Regions from separate parts of the Frigoribacterium sp. AP1 genome, predicted to be linked through region 1. Evidence: predicted binding sites of a transcription regulator. Region 1 holds the regulator's gene; the other holds the start of a gene.
What was found. Region 1 encodes HrcA, which represses chaperone genes, less so after heat shock. Its sites were predicted from a motif close to TTNGCACTCGNNNNNNNCGAGTGCNAA; they were not measured.
Positions count from the first base shown of each region.

Region 2: the regulator HrcA is predicted to act here: its motif matches at 4,613-4,639, upstream of groES (co-chaperone GroES).

Region 1 covers NZ_CM155288.1:3,210,243-3,219,428, forward strand. Annotated here, with positions in the region: gene AC1MBW_RS15190 (PhoH family protein) at 1-430, opposite strand, end outside; gene AC1MBW_RS15195 (histidine triad nucleotide-binding protein) at 420-797, opposite strand; gene AC1MBW_RS15200 (16S rRNA (uracil(1498)-N(3))-methyltransferase) at 848-1,591, opposite strand; gene dnaJ (molecular chaperone DnaJ) at 1,594-2,712, opposite strand; gene hrcA (heat-inducible transcriptional repressor HrcA) at 2,822-3,844, opposite strand; gene AC1MBW_RS15215 (DUF4870 domain-containing protein) at 4,025-4,510, shown strand; gene hemW (radical SAM family heme chaperone HemW) at 4,634-5,860, opposite strand; gene AC1MBW_RS15225 (DUF1990 family protein) at 5,863-6,636, opposite strand; gene AC1MBW_RS15230 (hypothetical protein) at 6,775-6,984, opposite strand; gene AC1MBW_RS15235 (hypothetical protein) at 8,280-8,414, opposite strand; gene AC1MBW_RS15240 (hypothetical protein) at 8,411-8,743, opposite strand.
Region 2 covers NZ_CM155288.1:1,807,965-1,817,150, reverse strand. Annotated here, with positions in the region: gene AC1MBW_RS08750 (ABC transporter ATP-binding protein) at 1-420, shown strand, start outside; gene AC1MBW_RS08745 (ABC transporter ATP-binding protein) at 501-1,223, shown strand; gene AC1MBW_RS08740 (ABC transporter substrate-binding protein) at 1,569-2,891, opposite strand; gene rarD (EamA family transporter RarD) at 3,054-4,034, opposite strand; gene groES (co-chaperone GroES) at 4,231-4,527, opposite strand; gene AC1MBW_RS08725 (class I SAM-dependent methyltransferase) at 4,672-5,865, shown strand; gene AC1MBW_RS08720 (DUF4190 domain-containing protein) at 5,969-6,955, opposite strand; gene AC1MBW_RS08715 (DUF4190 domain-containing protein) at 7,132-7,533, opposite strand; gene tsaD (tRNA (adenosine(37)-N6)-threonylcarbamoyltransferase complex transferase subunit TsaD) at 7,654-8,751, opposite strand; gene rimI (ribosomal protein S18-alanine N-acetyltransferase) at 8,748-9,186, opposite strand, start outside.

The DNA.
Region 1 (9,186 bases):
TGTGCTGGTCGATCGCGTCGACGTACTCTTTCTGACCCGGGGTCTTCGCCCGGACGCCCTTGCCGCGGCTGGTGACGATGGGCTGACCGAAGACCTCGGACGGGCTGCCCTGCCCCGAGTCGAGCAGACGGGCCGACGTCGCGACCTCGGCCGGGCCGAGGTCGTGGCCGCCCCGGACCATCGAGACGAGCTCGTCGACGAGCCCCTCGGCCCGGTCGACGGCGGACGAGGGCCCCTCGAGGGTGACCTCGTTGCCGCGCACGAGCACGCGGACCTCGGGGTACTGCTTCTCGACCGCACGGAGCAGGCGGTCTTGCGGGCCCAGCAGCTGGACCATGGCGACGCCGTCGACGGTGACGTCGACGCGCCGGACGTCGTCGCCCGTCGTCGGTGTCGAGGGGCCGGTGGCGTTCGTGTCGCTAGTGGGCAAGGGTGCCTTCCTCCAGGGGTCCGCCGAGCACATGGGCGTGCACGTGGAACACGGTCTGCCCGGCGGATGCGCCGGTGTTGAAGATCAAACGGAACTCGGACCCGGAGTGTTCCCCGAACGCCGCCGGGTCGGCCGCGAGCCGGGAGGCGGTCGCCACCAGCTCGGCGAGCAGCGCCGGGTCGCCCGCGGCGAGTTCGACGACGTCGCGGTACGCCTGGGTCTTGGGCACCACGAGCAGGTGGACGGGTGCCCGGGGCGCGATGTCGCGGAAGGCGATCACCGTGTCGCTCTCGAACACGATGTCGGCGGGGATCTCGCGCGCGACGATGCGGCTGAAGACGGTGGGCTCGTCGGAGTTCTCGGACATGCTGCCCATCGTAGCGACGACCGCCGACACGGCCCCCGGGGGCGTCGAGGTCACCAGCGGCCGAGACGTGCGCTCAGGACGGAGAGCGCGGCGGGGCCGGCCGTGGAGGTGCGCAGGACGGCGTCCCCGAGGCGCACGGCGCGGGCACCCGCCTCGGCGAGCTGCTGCAGTTCGGCGGGCGACACCCCGCCCTCGGGACCGACGACCACGACGACGCGGTCGGGCACCGCGCCTCCTGCGGTCAGGTCGACCGCCGTCAGCGCCTGCTCGGCAGACGGCTCGAGCACGAGCACGAGATCGCGGGAGGCGCGCTCGGCCAGCAGCCGCGTCGTCGCGAGCCCGGACACCTCGGGTGCCCACGGACGGATGGACTGCTTGGTCGCCTCGCGCACGATCGTCGACCAGCGGGTGAGCCCCTTGGCGACCTTGGGGCCCTCCCACCGGGAGATGCTGCGGGCCGCGGCCCACGGCACGATCTCGTCGACGCCGAGCTCGGTCGCGGCCTGCACCGCGAGCTCGTCGCGGTCGCCCTTGGCGAGGGCCTGGGCGAGGACCAGCCGCGTCGTCGGCGGCTCGTGCCGCACCACCCGCGTCGAGAGCAGCACCAAGCGCTCGGGAGCCGCCTCGGTCACCTCGCCCTGGACGACCAAGCCCCGACCGTTGCCGAGGGTGAGTGCCTCGCCCACCCGCACGCGGCTGACCGTGACCGCGTGCCGGGCCTCGGAACCGGTCAGCGCGACGGTCCCGCCGACGTCGGCGACGACCAGGTCGTCGACCAGGTAGAAGTGCGCCACGATCAGAAGTTCAGGAAGCGGTCGCGCAACTTGCCGAAGAGGCCCTGTTGGAAGTGCGACAACTCGGGAGCCGGGGAGCGCCGACCGGAGGCGAACTTCTCGATCAGCTCGCGCTCCTTGTGGCTGAGCTTGGTCGGGGTGACCACCTGGACGCCGATCTTGAGGTCGCCGCGACCCGTTCCGCGCAGACGCGTGATCCCGCGGTCCTTCACGGTGATGATGTCGGCGCTCTGGGTGCCGGGCCTGATCTCGACCTCGATCTCGCCGTCGAGCCCGGTGAGCGTCGTCGACGTGCCGAGGATGGCGTCGGCCATCTGCACCTCGAGCGTCGCCAGCAGGTCGTCGCCGTTGCGGCTGTACGTGTCGTGGTGGCGCACCTTGACCTCGAGGTAGAGGTCGCCGTTCGGGCCGCCGGCCTGGCCGACCTCGCCCTGGCCGGGCAGTTGGAGCCTGAGGCCCGTGTCGACGCCCGCGGGGATGTCGATGGGGATCGAGCGACGGGCCCGCACGCGGCCCTGCCCCTGGCAGGTCGGGCAGGGGTTGGGGATGACGGTGCCGTAGCCCCGGCAGGTGCCGCACGGGCTCGACGTCATGACGTTGCCGAGCAGGGAGCGCACGGTGCGCTGGATCTGGCCGGAGCCACCGCAGATGTCGCAGGTCTGCGGCGACGTGCCGGGCGCGCAGCACGAGCCGCTGCACGTGTCGCAGAGGACGGCCGTGTCGACCTCGATGTCGCGCTGGGTGCCGAAGACGATGTCCTCGAGGTCGACCTCGAGGCGCAGCAGGGCGTCCTGCCCTCGCTCGCGTCGCGATCGCGGGCCCTGGCGCTGACCCTGGCCACCCCCGCCGCCGAAGAACGCGTCGAAGATGTCGCCGAAGCCGGCGGCCCCGCCTCCCCCACCGCCACCGAAACCGGGCTGCGGGCCGAGGTCGTACCGTTCGCGCTGCTGCGGATCGCTGAGCACGTCGTAGGCGTGCGTGACGTCCTTGAAGCGTTCGGACGCCTCGGGGCTGGGGTTGACGTCGGGGTGCAGCTCGCGGGCGAGCTTGCGGTACGCCTTCTTGATCTCTTCCGGGGTCGCCTGACGGTCGACTCCGAGGACGTCGTAATGATCTGCCACTGGTTCTCGTCTGCCTCTGGTGTGGTGTGGTGGTCTTCCCGGCGGGGCCGGGCCCGGCGGGCCGGGACGGGGATGGGGGTCGTGGGACGGCCGGGGCCGTCGGCGTCGGCTACCGTTCGGCGAGCAGCGACGACAGGTAGCGGGCGACGGCACGCACCGCCGCCATGTTGGTCGAGTAGTCCATGCGCATGGGCCCGAGGACGCCGAGCCTCGCGATCTCGCTGCCTTGCGTCGAGTATCCGCTGGCCAGCACCGACGCCTGCGACAACCCGAACGAGGCGTTCTCACGCCCGATGCTCGCGGCCACGTCGACGGCGTCGAGTTGCATCTCGCCGAACAACCGCAGCAGGGCGACCTGCTCTTCGATCGCCTCGAGCACCGGGAAGAGGTCGCCGCTGAAGTCGTCGCCCGTGCGCACCAGGTTCGCGGCACCGGCCATGACGAGGCGGTCCTGGCGTCCGGCGGCGATCTGCTCGGTGAGGCTCGCGACGACGACGCCGACGACCGCCGCGAGGTCGGGGCGGAAGCGCGTCGGCAGGTCGGTGAGGGCCGTGGAGGCCTCGCCCAGGGGCCGTCCGTCGACCGCGGCGTTGATGGCGGCCCGCAGCTCGGACAGGAAGGACTCGTCGACGGTGGTGCGGATGTCGACGACCCGCTGCTCGACCTGGCCGCTGTCGGTGATGAGCACCGTCATGACGCGGCCGTCGCCCAGGCTGACCAGCTCGACGTGACGCACGCGGGCCCGGGAGAAGGTGGGGTACTGCACCAGCGCCACCTGGTTGGTGAGCTGCGACAGCAGACGGACCGTCCGCCCCAGCACCTCGTCGAGGTCGGTGGAGTCGCCGAGGAAGGTCTCGATGGCCTGACGCTGGGCGGCGCTGAGCGGTCGCAGGTCGGCGAGCTGGTTGACGAAGAGCCGGTAGCCCTTGTCGGTCGGCACGCGACCCGACGAGGTGTGCGGGGCCGCGATGAGCTCTTCTTCTTCGAGCAGCGCCATGTCGTTGCGGATCGTCGCCGCCGAGACGCCGAACTGGTGTCGCTCGACGATGGACTTGGACCCCACCGGCTCGCGGGACGCGACGTAGTCGTGCACGATGACGCGCAGCACTTCGAGACCGCGTTCGGAGACCATGACGCACCTCTCTTCGCTCGACGCCCCCCGGGTCGTCCGCACGCCGGGCGACCGGGCCTGGCACTCGACGTGCCGGACTGCCAATCGTACGACACCTCCGTCGCGAGGCCTACTCGCGCCGCGCCCGGCTGCCCTAGGGTGGCGGGGACATCCGCAGGACACTCACGAACAGGTGCAGCCATGACCGAGACCCCTCCCGCCCAGCCGAACGGCCCGCAGAACGGTCAGCCCGGCCAGCCCTACGGCCAAGGCCAGCAGCCCGGGCAGCCCTACGGCCAGGGCCAGCAGCCCGGCGTCGGCTACGGTCAGCAGCCTGGCTACCAGCAACAGCCCGTCCAGCCGATGCGCCCCGAGGACGAGAAGCTCTGGGCCACGCTCATCCACCTCGGCGGCATCATCTTCGCGTTCGTCCCGGCTCTCGTGGGCTACCTCGTGCTGAAGGACCGCGGCCCGTTCATCCGGGAGCACACCAAGACGGCTCTGAACTTCCAGATCACCATGGCCATCGTCTACGTGATCTCGGCGATCCTGACGGTCATCGTCATCGGCGGCGTACTCGCACTCGTCGCCGGCATCCTCGTCGTCATCTTCTCGATCATCGCCGCCGTCGCGGCCAACAAGGGCCAGTGGTACAAGTACCCGCTGACCATCGAGTTCATCAAGTAGACGGTCGACCGGCCCGGACGGGCACGACGCGAGGCGCGACTCCCCCGGGAGCCGCGCCTCCTGCGTTCCCGGCCCGCGCCTCCTCGGTCCACCGTGCGCGAAGCGCAGGAGGAGGGCACGCGGTCAGTCGGGCAGCAGGCGCCGCACGACGGCGTCGGCCATCAGGCGACCCTCGCGGGTGAGCACCACGCGACCCTGCAGGGCCGGGCGCCCCTCGACCCAGCCGTCGGCGATGAGTCCGGCGACCGCCTGGCGACCGTCGTCGTCGAGCTCGGTGGTCGGCAGCCCCTCGCGGATGCGCACCCCGAGCAGGACGCGCTCGACCCGACGGGTCTCGTCGTCGAGGGTCTCGCGCCCCGCGGCCGGCGACTCACCCGCGGCCATGCGCTGCTGATAGGCGGCCGGGTGCTTGACGTTCCACCAGCGGACGCCACCGACGTGACTGTGCGCGCCCGGGCCGACGCCCCACCAGTCGTGGCCCTGCCAGTAGGCCAGGTTGTGGCGGGAGCGGTGCTCGACGCCACGCGACCAGTTGCTGACCTCGTACCAGTCGTACCCCGCCGCGGCGAGCCGGTCGTCCGCGATCTCGTACATGTCGGCCGCCGTGTCGTCGTCGGGCATGGGGACCTCGCCGCGCTTGATCTGGCGGGCGAGCTTCGTGCCGTCCTCGACGATCAGCGAGTAGGCCGAGAGGTGGTCGGGCTGCTGCTCGAGGGCGACGTCGAGCGAACGCCTCCAGTCGTCGAGGGTCTCGCCGGGCGTGCCGTAGATGAGGTCGAGGCTGACGTCGAGCCCGGCGTCGCGCGCCCAGCGCACCACGAACGGGATGCGCTCGGGATCGTGCGTGCGCTCGAGGGTGGCGAGCACGCTCGGCACGGCCGACTGCATGCCGAAGCTGACGCGCGTGAAACCGGCGTCGGCGAGCTGCTGCAGGTACGCGGCGTCGACCGAGTCGGGGTTCGCCTCGGTCGTCACCTCGGCACCCGGCTCGAGACCCCAGGTGTCGACCATCGCGTGCAGCATCGACGTGAGGTCGCCCGAGGGCAGCATCGTCGGGGTGCCCCCGCCGAAGAACACCGAGGAGGCGCGGCGCGGCGGCAGCCCCGCCTCGCGCAGCACCCGGCCCCCGAGCTCGATCTCGGCGACGGCCTGCCCGGCGTAGTCGTCCCGGCGCGCGCCCCGCAGTTCGTCGCCCGTGTACGTGTTGAAGTCGCAGTACCCGCAGCGCACACGGCAGAACGGGACGTGCAGGTAGACCCCGAAGTTGCGGTCGTCCGCGCCGACCGCGACGGTCTCGGGCAGGCGTCCGTCGACGGGGGCGGGATCGCCGAGGGGAAGGGCTCCGGGCACCGTCAGGCGCCGGTTCCCGAGGCGTCGCCGCGCGGGCCGGTCGGGGGCCGGTCGTCACCGCGGGGATCGCCGACCCCGGCCTCGGTGTCCTCGACGACGACGACCTCGTCGGTCTGCTCGCCCTTGTCGTTGAGGCTCAGGGCCCGCAGGTACCGCTTCGTGTACTGCGCCTGCGTGCGTCGCAGGAAGGGTGCCACGAGGCGCCACTTCGCGCTCGACGGCTTCGAGAACGACCGGATGGAGAGCCAGACCGAACCGTCGTCGGTCTGGTCGACGATCCAGGACTCCTCGCCGCTCTCGGGGTGGCCGTCGAGGGTTCCGTACGCGAAGCCCTTGCGCTTCGGTTCGTCGATGACGTAGACGACGCGGACCGGCGCCTCGACCGTGCGCCCGTAGGCCTCGATGCTGAGCGTGGCCGTCGTGCCCGCCGTGAGGAGGGGCGTGCCGTCGGGCGAGTACCGCGACTCGTCCCGCGCGGCCGCCCACCCGGCCGCGTCGACCGGTTGCCCGTGCTCGTCGAACTGGACGGGCGTGTACTCGCTCTCGTCGGCCGGCGGCACGCTGTCGACCCGGACACGGATGCCGCTGCGCTCCTGGATCTGCCAGGTCATCGTGGCGATCCAGGCCGCGGCGAAGCGGGCGTCGCCGTGGCCGACGCGGGCCCGGTACTCGGCCGGCTTGAAGCCCTTCGGCGGGTACTGCATGAGGTCGGGGGCCTGCGTCGCCCCGACCTCGCCGTAGGTCGTGCGGGTCTCGGTGTGGGTGGCTCGACGCATGCGCCCTACTTCTTGTCTTTCTTCTCGACGTCACCGGAAGTAAAATTGGGTGCATAAACATCGACAAGCATCTGTACAGACTACCTGGCCTTGAAAACCCCACCCGGAGGCCGGTCCGGGTGGGGTTCCTGGACGCGCCTAGAGAGCTTCCCTAAGGATGTCCTTTGCCATCGTGTCCGAGACTCGGTAAGTCCTCGTCACGATCACGTCGGCGTAGGGCTCATTCTTCATGTCCGGGTCGAAATTGAACTCGACTTCCAGGAACTGAGCGAGAGCCTGGTCAGCTTGCTTCTTCATTGCTTCCGCTGCCCTCTCGTGATCCAAGGGGTAGCCGCCGATCTGATCCACTTGTCCTCCGTCCGGGCACCTGCGTCGGTGCCGCGCACGGATACTAGGTCAGAAGTCCGGTCGGCGTGGGAAACCTCGCTTAGCGGGGGCGTGAGCGGGGTTCGGGGTCAGACTATTCGGGGTGCTTCGGCAGCTTGTCCGCGTCCCTCTTGAGTGCGTCCAACTCGTCATCCGTGAGGACGGTAGTTCGAAGCTGCGCCTGAAGCTGCTCGACAGCCGCGATGAGCTTGGACGAGTTGCCATTAATGTTCTTGAAAGTGAATCACATCCCAAACGATCGATATTTCAAGGCCAACCGAGAAGGTCCCCGCGGAAAACCGCGGGGACCTTCTCATTTATTAGCTAGCTGCCGTCTCGCCTGAACGTGTCGTAGAGGCGGGCCATCCCTGGAATGAGTGGGATTACCCCCTCCAACCCCCAGGAAACACGCCGGGGAGCAGGTGCAGCGTGTGTGGCACAGTGGCTACACTGAGCGGGACTGGTGATGTGAATCTCGATGCGGTCCAGCACGGGACTTCCTTTACTGTCATCGGTTCCGGGGCGGCAACCCCAGTTCCTATGCGCAACCCCTCGGCCTGATGGTCGGGGGGTTTTCGCCTCTACACCACGGTAGGTCGCGGGACTGGTATTCGCACCATCCGGCGCGCCGTGTCGTGTGACGATCAGGGAAACGACCCTCATCTGTCGGTTGAGGGTTACATGCGGTGGCGAGGGAAATCGAAAACGCCCCCACCATTCCTGGTGAGGGCGTTCCAACCGCTTAGCTGAGCATGCCCAGCCGGTCCAGCGCGGAGTAGACGAGTAACACCGTCTGTCCGATCCACCGCACGATTCTAAGTACGGTAAAAATTACGGCTCGCCGTTCGTGGATTTCTCCACAGATGTGGTTGGCAGGATTGCTCATCCTGCTACTCTGGAACATGCACCCACGGGTGCAGGGTTGCCGATAGACAGTCATGTCCATCCAATCCGATTGCGGTCAACGATCCGCCCTGGTAAGTAGCTCGTTGACCTGAATGATCGAAAGCCTCATTTGACGCTAGTCATTTGGGGCTTTCGGCTTGTAGGTCGAGTCTACCGGCGAAGCGTGACATCAGGGGGCACAACTAGATGCGGTGTCCAAATAGGGGCTAGACCAAGTCATCAGTGTGGGGGCCAACTAGGCTTACTTATCCACAGCTAAAGCCCCGTATTTACGGGGTTCTGGTCGATCTACCTGATAGTTTGCCTACAGCAAATATCAGGGCATGCCTGCCTTTTGTCTGCCTGTAGAGGTAGATACCCGAAGCCCAACTTCACACTATGAATTCGACAATGATTCTCGAATTGCCTTTCCATTTCGCTGGAAGCTTCGGAAGCAATTGCAGCTTCATGATCGAGCGGACAACCTCGCGGCGCTGCTCGATGGGGAGTCCGTGCCAGTACTTCATGAAGCGTTCTTTGACCGCCGCGTTCTCCTCGTGGCCATGTCACCGGCGACGACGCTCGACGTGATCTGGTCGAGAAGCTGCGTTCCTGCTTGTGCGGAGCACTCCCTCTCAAGCTCCGACTCAGCCTCTGAGATTTGAGGCCCGAGGTCGGCCAGGTCGGTGGCGACCTTGGATAGGTCCGCGCCCTCCATCGTGGCTATAGTCTGAACAACTCCACGCTTCCGCCGAAGCTCTGCCAGGTCTCGGACGAGGTTCGCAATCCGCGGGGTCTCGACCGGGGCACCCTTGGCCGCGCGCGAGGCCATGAGGATGTACACGTTCAAGTCCACGTAGGCATCCGCCTCGGCCTGACTGATGTAGCTGTGCGACCCCAACCCCGGCGTCCGGCTCAGCTTGCACCGATAGGTCTCGTACCTATATTTGGGTCCGGACGAGATGACGGCCCGTTGCATGGTCCCACCGCACGGGCACGTCAGGATGCTTCTCAGAAGATGAGTCACCTTTGGTCCGTGCTTTGGTACACGGGACGGGTCGGCCAAGATCGCGAGCAGGGTATCTCGATCCTCTCGACTCACGATGGCGGGAAGGTTGGACGGTCGCTCCACACCCTTACTCACGAGAATGCCCGCTACCCCTGGACGGGTCAGGTTCGCCCGCACGTTATTCGTGTTCCAAAGCCCACTAGCCGGTGCGTCTCGGTCTTTCCATTCGAGACCGGCTCGGGAAGTGCGGAGGCCCAGGGCGTTCCAGGTTTTGGCAATGCCTTAGAGGG
Region 2 (9,186 bases), 1.4 Mb from region 1:
GGGCACATCCAGAGCCTCCGTGACGACGGCACCACGGTGCTCTTCGTCGAACACGACATGCACATGGTCCGCCACATCTCGGACTGGGTGATCGTCATGGCCGAGGGCCGCATCGTGGCCGAGGGCCCGGCCGACACGGTCATGGACGACCAGGCCGTCATCGACGCCTACCTGGGTGCGCACCACGACACCGACCTGGGCGACGACTCGCTGCTCGACGACGCCACGCTCGAACAGCTCGAAGAAGAGGTGGCGCGCGAGGACGCGGCCCGCGCGGCCGAGGCGACCAGCGCCTCCTCGTCCACCGGCGGCGTCGCGGGACGCGACCTGCCCGGCCACCCCGACCCCTCGACCCCGCAGGCCACGAACGCGGCCGACGACCAGCTGTCCGACGGACGGCAGAGCGGAGACAAGCGATGAGCACGGCACAGGACGGCGCGGGTGCCACCACCGCCCCCAAGCACCCGGGCACCGAGAAGTTCGTCGGCGTCGAACCGGTCATGAACGCGACCGACCTCGTCGCCGGCTACCTGCCGGGCGTCAACATCCTCAACGGGTGCGACCTCGTCTGCTACCCCGGCGAGCTGATCGGCATCATCGGCCCGAACGGCGCCGGCAAGTCGACGCTGCTCAAGGCGCTCTTCGGCCAGGTCAAGATCCACTCGGGATCGGTCACCCTCGGCGGCACCGACATCACGAACCTCAAGGCCAACAAGCTGGTCGAGGCGGGCGTCGGCTTCGTGCCGCAGACCAACAACGTGTTCCCCTCGCTCACCATCGAGGAGAACCTGCAGATGGGCATGTTCCTTCGGCCCGCCAAGTTCGCCGAGCGCCTCGAGGTCATCTACGACCTCTTCCCGGTGCTCGCCGATCGTCGCGGCCAGCGCGCCGGGTCGCTCTCGGGCGGCGAGCGCCAGTCGGTCGCCATGGCCCGGGCCCTGATGATGGACCCGAAGGTGCTGCTGCTCGACGAGCCGTCCGCCGGCCTGTCGCCGGTGCGCCAGGACGAGACGTTCATCCGCACCCGCCGCATCAACAAGGCCGGCGTCTCGGTGATCATGGTCGAACAGAACGCCCGCCGCTGCCTGCAGATCTGCGACCGCGGCTACGTCCTCGACCAGGGCCGCAACGCCTACTCGGGCACCGGCCGCGAGTTGGCCGACGACCCCAAGGTCATCGAGCTCTACCTCGGCACCCTGGCGAAGGACGTCGACGCGTCCTGACGACCCCGGTGGCGCCCTGAGGCCCCGATCACGCCCTGGCGTGGTCGGGGCCTCGTGCGTGCGCCCGCCGGGGCGTCGGGGGCTGCGCACCGCGGTTCGTGCAGCACACCCCGTCTCGACGCGGTGCGGTGCACGGAACGCGGTGCGGAGCGGAGCACGGCCCCCACGACCGGTGTGGCCGGGGACGAGGAGGCGCGGTGCCGGAGGGCGCGGACGTCGCGACCCTCCTGCGGTCCGGCACCGCGCCTCCCGGGCACGCCGAAGGGCCCGGCTCCGCGCCTCCCGGGCACGCCGAAGGGCCCGGCACGATGACTCGTGCCGGGCCCCGGGTGGTGCGAGGTGCGGTTATTCGACCTTGCCCTCGATGCCGGTCTGGTAGACGGGCTTGTTGTCGGCGTCGAACGTGTAGACGCCGATCGAGGCGGACGACGGGTCGTTGTTGTCGTTGAACGGTCCGATGCCCGAGGGGCCGGTGTAGTGGATGTCGTCACCGGCGTCGAGCGCGGTCTTGCAGTCCGCGTACGTGGTGCACTCGGTGCCGCCGTTCGCGCCGGAGACCGCGGCCATGTTGGCCTGGATCGTCCCTGCATCGGTGCCGCCACCGGCCTGCGCCGCGAGAGCGGTCAGGATGACGGCGTCGTACGACTCGGCCGCGTACGAGAAGTCGGCCAGCTCGCCGCCCTCGCTCGCCTGGTAGCCGGCCACGAGCTTCGACTTGAAGTCGGCACTGGCGTCGGCACCGGGGATCGTGCCCTTGGCGCCCTCGAGGGTGCCGGGCTCGAAGTCGGCGCTGTAGTCGGCCGTGTTGCCGTCGGACATGTAGACCTTGCTCATGTCCCAGCCCTGGCTCTTGAGCTCGGGCACGATCGACTTGGTCTCGTCGAAGGCCAGGATGACGATCGCGTCGGGCTCGGCGGCGATGGCCGCGGACACCTCGGACGAGAACGTGGTCTGACCGGGGGGGAACTCCTCGCCCTTGCCGGTGCCGCCGTAGACGACGGTGCCGCCCGAGCTCTCGATCGACTTCTGCGTCGAGTCGCGGAGACCCGTCCCGTAGGTGTCGTTGAAGACGAGGAACGCGACGTTGGCGTTGCCGTCGGCCGTGATCTGCTGGCCGAGCGCCGAACCCTGCACCGAGTCCGGCGGAGCCGTCCGGTAGTAGTACGACGAGTAGCCGCTGAGCGAGCTCGCCGTGTTGGCCGGCGAGATCTCGATGATGCAGTTGCTGGTGAGCTGGTCGACCACGTTGAGCGTGACGCTCGACGACTCGGCACCGAGCACGACGGGCACCTTGGCGTCGATCAGTTCCGTCGCGGCGTTGCTCGACACGGTCATGTCGTTGCTGTCGCCCGAGTCGGTGCTGGTCGAGATCTCGGCGGGTTGGTCGAGCACGCCGCCCGCGGCGTTGATGTCGCTGATGGCCAGGTTCGCCCCCGCGATGGCGGGCGGGCCGAGGTAGGCCAGGGTTCCGGTCAGCGGCAGCATGGTGCCGATCGCGAAGGGATCGGTGCTGGGCGTACCGACCTCGCACTTGGCGGCGGGATCGGCCTTGGCCGACGACGACGACGAGGCGTCGTCAGAGGGAGATGCCGTCGAACAGGCAGCGAGCAGCACGGAGGCTGCGCCGGCGAGAGCCAGTGCTCGGAGGGCGGTGCTGGATCGGATCATCCGTGGAACCCTTTCGTGGACAGCGGCAGTGCAGCCCGACCGGTGGCGGTCGAACCTGCCGCGATTGGTCCGAAACTAGGGGTCGAATGTTTCTGGCGTGTGTTCTCGACGTCAAAGTGACGTTTCGTTAGCCATTCGTGACTTTGCGAGGGATGGTCGCTTCTAGGCGGTCGGCGCCACCGCGAGCGGACGACGTGACCGCCGCCCCGCACGCACCATGTCGACGGTGAGCACGATCGAGGCGACCCAGACGATCGCGAAGCCGACCCATCGCGCCGTCGACATGTGCTCGCCGAGCACGACGACCCCGACCACGAACTGCAGCACGGGGGCGACGTACTGCGTCAGCCCCACGGTCGTCAGGGGCAGCCGACGCGTCGCCGAGGCGAAGAGCAGCAGCGGCACGGCCGTGATGACGCCCGTGCCGACCGTGGCGAGGGTGTGCCCGACGCTCACGGTGCCCAGCACGACGCCGCCCCCGAGGCCCGTCACATGCAGCACGATCAGGGTGACGGCCGCGAAGGGTGCGATCCACAGCGTCTCGAGCGTGAGCCCGCCGACCGCGTCGACCCGACCACCGACCTGCTTCTTCACCAGGCCGTAGAGCCCGAACGAGAACGCGAGGACGAGCGAGATGAACGGCGGCCTGCCCGCCCCGATCGCGATCACGAGGACGGCGACGGCGCTCAACCCGACGGCCACCCACTGGGTCGTGCGCAGACGTTCGCGCAGCACCACCACGCCGAGCAGGACCGTGACGATCGGGTTGATGAAGTACCCGAGCGCCGCCTCGACCACGTGCCCGCTGAGCGTCGCCGAGATGAAGACCGTCCAGTTGACGACGATGAAGGCCCCCGCCAACCCCATGGTGCCCACCACGCGGGGCTGCCGCAGCAGGGCCAGGAACGAGCGCAGCGCCCCCGTCACGACGAGCAGCACCGCACAGAAGACGAGCGAGAACAGCACCCGCCACGCGACGATCTCGAACGGGCCGGCCGGGGCCAACAGCAGGAAGTACACCGGCAGCACACCCCAGAGCCCGTAGGCCCCCAGGGCGTAGGCCAGGCCCGCTCCGCCGGCCCCGGCGACGCCGAGCCCCGAGGTCGGGGCGGAGGGGGACGAGGAGGCGCGGGTCGAGGTCACCAGGCGACTCTAGGTGGCTGCGCCCACAGCCGGAACGGCCACTCCTGCCACCGTGGATCGATCGACGGACGATCACGCCTGGGGACGAGCGGACGCTCGCGACCACGACGCCGACACGACGAAGGCCCCTGCCGGAGCAGGGGCCTTCGGGACGGCGACCGGGGTCGCGGGGCACGGCCGGAGCCGTGCCGAGGTGCTAGCGGACGATGACCGCCAGGACGTCGCGAGCCGAGAGCACGAGCAGGTCTTCTCCGCCGTACTTCACCTCGGTTCCGCCGTACTTGCTGTAGATGACCTTGTCGCCGGTGGCGACGTCGAGCGGCACGCGGTTGCCGTTGTCGTCGATGCGGCCCGGGCCGACCGCCACCACTTCACCCTCTTGGGGCTTCTCTTTGGCGGTGTCGGGGATCACGAGACCCGAAGCAGTGGTCTGCTCGGCTTCGACCTGACGAATGACGATGCGATCTTCGAGCGGCTTGATGCTGACCGACACGGGTGACCTCTTCTTTCTCGGTGCTACGAAAACATGGGGGCTGGCACTTGCCGGGGGCGAGTGCCAGAACAACTGTAGGACGAGACTGGCACTCGGTCAATCCGAGTGCCAACGCGTCGGCCCGCGTGCGTCACACTGGACGACATGGATTCCTCCGAGCTGCTCGAAGTCCTCTCGCCCGAGGGGCTGCGGCTGCTCGACTCGCTGCCGACGGGCGGCGCCTCCGGCGACGACGTCGTCGGCACGGTGGCCGCGTTGCGCAAGCAGGGCCACTCCCCCGCCCTCGTGTCGGCGGTGCTCACCCAGGCCCGGCTCCGAGGCCGGGCGACGGCCAAGTTCGGCGAGTTCGCGAGTCGCATGCTGTTCACCGAGGCGGGCCTCGAACAGGCCACGCGCCTCCCGGTCGCCGCCCGCCACGCCGGACGCTACGCCGCGGCGGGCATCGGCAGCGTGGCCGACCTCGGCTGCGGCATCGGTGGTGACGCCCTCGCGTTCGCCGCGCTCGACCTCGACGTGCTCGCCGTCGACCGCGACGAGGTCACCGCGGCCGTCGCCTCGTACAACCTCGCGCCGTGGCCGTCGTCGCGCGTCGAGCAGGGGGACGCCGAGACGACCGACCTCGGGGGCGTCGAGGGCGTCTTCCTCGACCCGGCGCGACGCACCTCCGGCCACAGCGCCACCAAGCGCCTCGCCCATCCGGCCGACTGGTCCCCCGGCCTCGACGTCGCCTTCGGCTTCGCCGACCGCCTGCCCACCGGCGTCAAGCTCGGCCCGGGCGTCGACCGCGAGCTGTTGCCGACCGACGCCGAGTGCCAGTGGATCTCGGTCGACCGCGACGTGGTCGAGGTGGGCGTGTGGTTCGGCCCGCTCGCGCGGCCGGGGGTGGGCCGGTCCGCCCTGGTGATCGCCGCCTCCGGGGCATCCGAGCTGACGGCCGCCGCCGACTCGGACGACGTGGACCCGGGTGACCTCGGCGAGTACCTCTACGAGCCCGACGGTGCCGTCATCCGGGCGCGCCTGATCGGCGACCTGGCCCGGTCGATCGACGCCCGCATGATCAGTCGCGACATCGCCTGGCTGACGACGGAGGCGCGGGTCGACACCCCCTTCGCGCAGGGTTTCCGCGTGCTCGAGACCTTCCCGCTCGACGAGCGGACACTGAAGCGTGAGCTGCGGGCGCGGGGCATCGGCCGCCTCGAGATCAAGAAGCGCGGGGTCGACGTCGACCCCGCGACGTTCCGCAAACGACTCTCGTTGCAGGGCACCGGGTCGGCGACCCTCGTGCTGACCCGGGTCGCGGGGCGGCACACGGCCCTGCTCTGCGAGCGCCTGGTCTGAGCCTTCCGGCCGTCATGCACGAGTGGGCAGAAGACGTCGTTCGCCGGCGGCGCGGGAACGACATCTTCTGCCCACTCGATGCCCCACCGAGGTGAGGCGACGGTCAGTACCCGCCGTAGTAGTCGGAACTCGACGAGAAGCCGGCGATCCAGAGGCCGAAGGCCACCCAGCCGATGACGATCAACGCGATCCCTGCGTAACCGACGATCAGCCCGGTGAGCCAGAACCCGCGGGCGTGACGCTCACGCGACATGCCCAGGTGCCCGAGCACGACGCCGGCGATCGACGCCACGATCGAGAGCCCGAAGGTGAGGGGCGCGAGCACGAGACCGGCGATCGAGCCGATCATCGAGAGCAGGCTGAGCAGTCGAGGGGGCTGAGCGGCACCCGCCGAGGCGTACGGCGGGTAGGGCGATCCGTAGGGCTGCTGGCCGTACTGGGCACCGGGCTGACCCTGCTGACCCTGCTGGCCGAACGACTGCTGACCGTACGGCGCGCCGGGCTGACCGGAGGGCTGCTGAGCCTGCGGCTGCTGGCCGTGACCCTGCGGCTGGCCGTAGCCCGGCTGACCCTGCGGCTGGCCGTAGCCCGGCTGAGCCTGCGGCTGGCCGTAGCCCGACTGCTGACCCTGCGGCTGGCCGTAGCCGGGCTGCTGGCCGTATCCGGGCTGCTGGCCGTAGCCGGGCTGCTGCCCGTAGCCCTGCTGCCCGTACCCCGCCGGCGGCTGCACACCCGGCTGGCCGTAAGGCGGCCGGGGCGGCTGGGGCGCACCCGGCGGGACCTGCCCCGGGCGGGACTGCGGAGCCGGAGTCCCCTGGGGTGCGCCGTAGGGTGCCGACCCTGTCGGCGGCACTCCGGCCCCGGCGTACGGCGACGACGCGGGCGGCTGCGAGGCGTACGGCGACGACGCGGGCGGTTGGGACGCGGCCCCCGGGAAGGCGGTCGGCGGCAGCGGCGGCGAGGCGGTGGCCGCACCGCTCCCCTCGGTCGGGCGCGCGGGGGGCGCGGTGGGTGCCGCGGGCGGCGTCGGAGCCGAGGGCGCGGTCGGCGCCGAGGACGGCTTCTCGGGGGTGGTGTCGTCGGTGGCCATCAGCTGCCTTTCGCGAGCGGTGCGTCGGTCGTGCCGCCGGAGCGGCCGGTCACGCCTGTGACGGTCGCGTCCCGGGACACGAAAGGGCCCGCACCGTCCGGTGCGGACCCCGTCATGCTAGCGAGGGTCGTGATGAGCGGCCCCTGGGAGGCGACGCCCGACGACGTGAGGACGACCTACGAGTCGTAGCTGCCGTCGTAGAGGCCGGGGTTGCTGGCGATGGCACCGAAGAGGACCACGAGCAGGATGATGCCGATGATCGTCAGGGCGACGACGACGTAGCCGAGGATGAGACCCGTCAGGGCCATCCCGCGGCCCTCTTCGCCCCGCTTCTTGATCTGGCTCAGTGCCATGTGGCCGGTGACGATGGCACCGAGGGCCGTGATCGAGGTCAGGAAACCGGCGATGCCGAGGATCATCGACACGAGGGCGAGGGTGTTGCGCTGGCCGGGGGCGCCGTTCTGCCCCTGGTAGGCGGGCTGGCCACCGTAGGGCTGCCCCTGGCGGGTCGGCTGCTGCCCCTGGTAGGGGTTCTGCGGCGAGGGCTGGCCGTAGGGCGTGGGGTTCTGGTCGGTCATCGGTGACGTCCTTCGTCTGGGGCTCGGCCGGTGACGGCCGCGGTCGGTCGAACCCCGTCATGCTATCGGCGGGGGACGGTCGCCGACCGTGACCCCGTGCTCGTCGGACCCGACCGTGGCTCAGACGGCCTGGACCGTCGTCACGGGCAACGTCGAGTCGGCCCCGAAGTCGAGTGGCGACGGTGCCCGGCCCCGCGAGACGAGCTCCGCGCCCAGCGCCGCGATCATGGCGCCGTTGTCGGTGCACAGCGAGAGGGGCGGCACGCGCAGCTCGACCCCGGCCGCCGCGCACCGCTCGGCCGCGAGCTCGCGCACGCGGGCGTTGGCGACGACTCCCCCGCCGAGCAGCAGGCGGGGCACGCCCCGGTCGGCGCAGGCCGCGAGCGCTTTGGTGAGCAGGACGTCGGCGACGGCCTCGCGGAAGCTGGCGGCGACGTCGGCGACCGGCACCGCGCCTCCTTCGCTGCGACGCTGTTCGACCCACCGGGCCACAGCCGTCTTCAGCCCCGAGAACGAGAAGTCGTACCGGTGCTTCGCCAGGTCCTTCGGCAGGGTCAGCCCCCGCGGGAAGCGGACTGCCTTCGGGTCGCCGCCCTCGGCGACGCGGTCGATCTGCGGCCCGCCGGGGTAGGGCAGTCCGAGCAGGCGGGCCACCTTGTCGAACGCCTCGCCCGCGGCGTCGTCGATCGTCTCGCCGAGCAGTTCGACGTCGTCGACGAGGTCGCGCACGTGCAGCAACGAGGTGTGGCCGCCCGAGACGAGCAGTGCGATGGTCGGCAACTCGAGCTCGCTGCCGTCGTCGCGCAGCACGTCGGCCCCGACGTGGCCGACGAGGTGGTTCACGGCGAAGAGGGGCTTGCCGGTCGCCAGGGCGAGGGCCTTGGCCGCACCGACGCCGACCATGAGCGCCCCGGCGAGCCCGGGCCCGCTCGTCACGGCGATCGCGTCGAGCTCGGCCGTCGTCACGCCGGCCTCGGCGAGCGCCGCGGCGAGGGCGGGTTCGAGCGCCTCGAGGTGGGCGCGCGCGGCGACCTCGGGGACGACGCCGCCGTAGCGGGCGTGTTCGTCCATGGACGACGAGATGACGTTGGCGAGCAGGGTGCGGCCGCGCACGATGCCGATGCCGGTCTCGTCGCAGCTGGTCTCGATGCCGAGCACGATCGGCTCGCGGACGGCCGACTCGGCGACGCCGGACGAGGAGGCGCGGGTGACGGTCACGGGCGGACGTCCTGTTCGTCGAGGGGCGCGTCGCCGAACGACTCGACGGCGCCCGGGGTGGTCTCGGTGACGGCCGACGGGACGCTCAGTCGCATGACGACCGCGTCGACCCCGTCGGGCATGTAATAGCGCGGGCGGACGGCGATCCGCTCGAAGCCGAGCGTCTCGTAGAGGTGCTGCGCCCCGGGGTTGTCGGCCCGCACCTCGAGGAACACCTCGCGCACGCCGCCCTGACGGGCCTCGGTGAGCAGCTGGGTCAGCATCGCCCGCCCGAGCCCCCTCCCCTGGTGCTCCGCGAGGACGGCGATGGTCTGGATGTCGGCCTCGGGCGCGCCCTTCGGCGCCAGCATGCCGGCGTAACCGATGACGGTGGTGTCATCGCCCTCGGCGGTGGCGACCAGATACCGACCGCCCGGGGCCGTCAGCTCGTGCGTC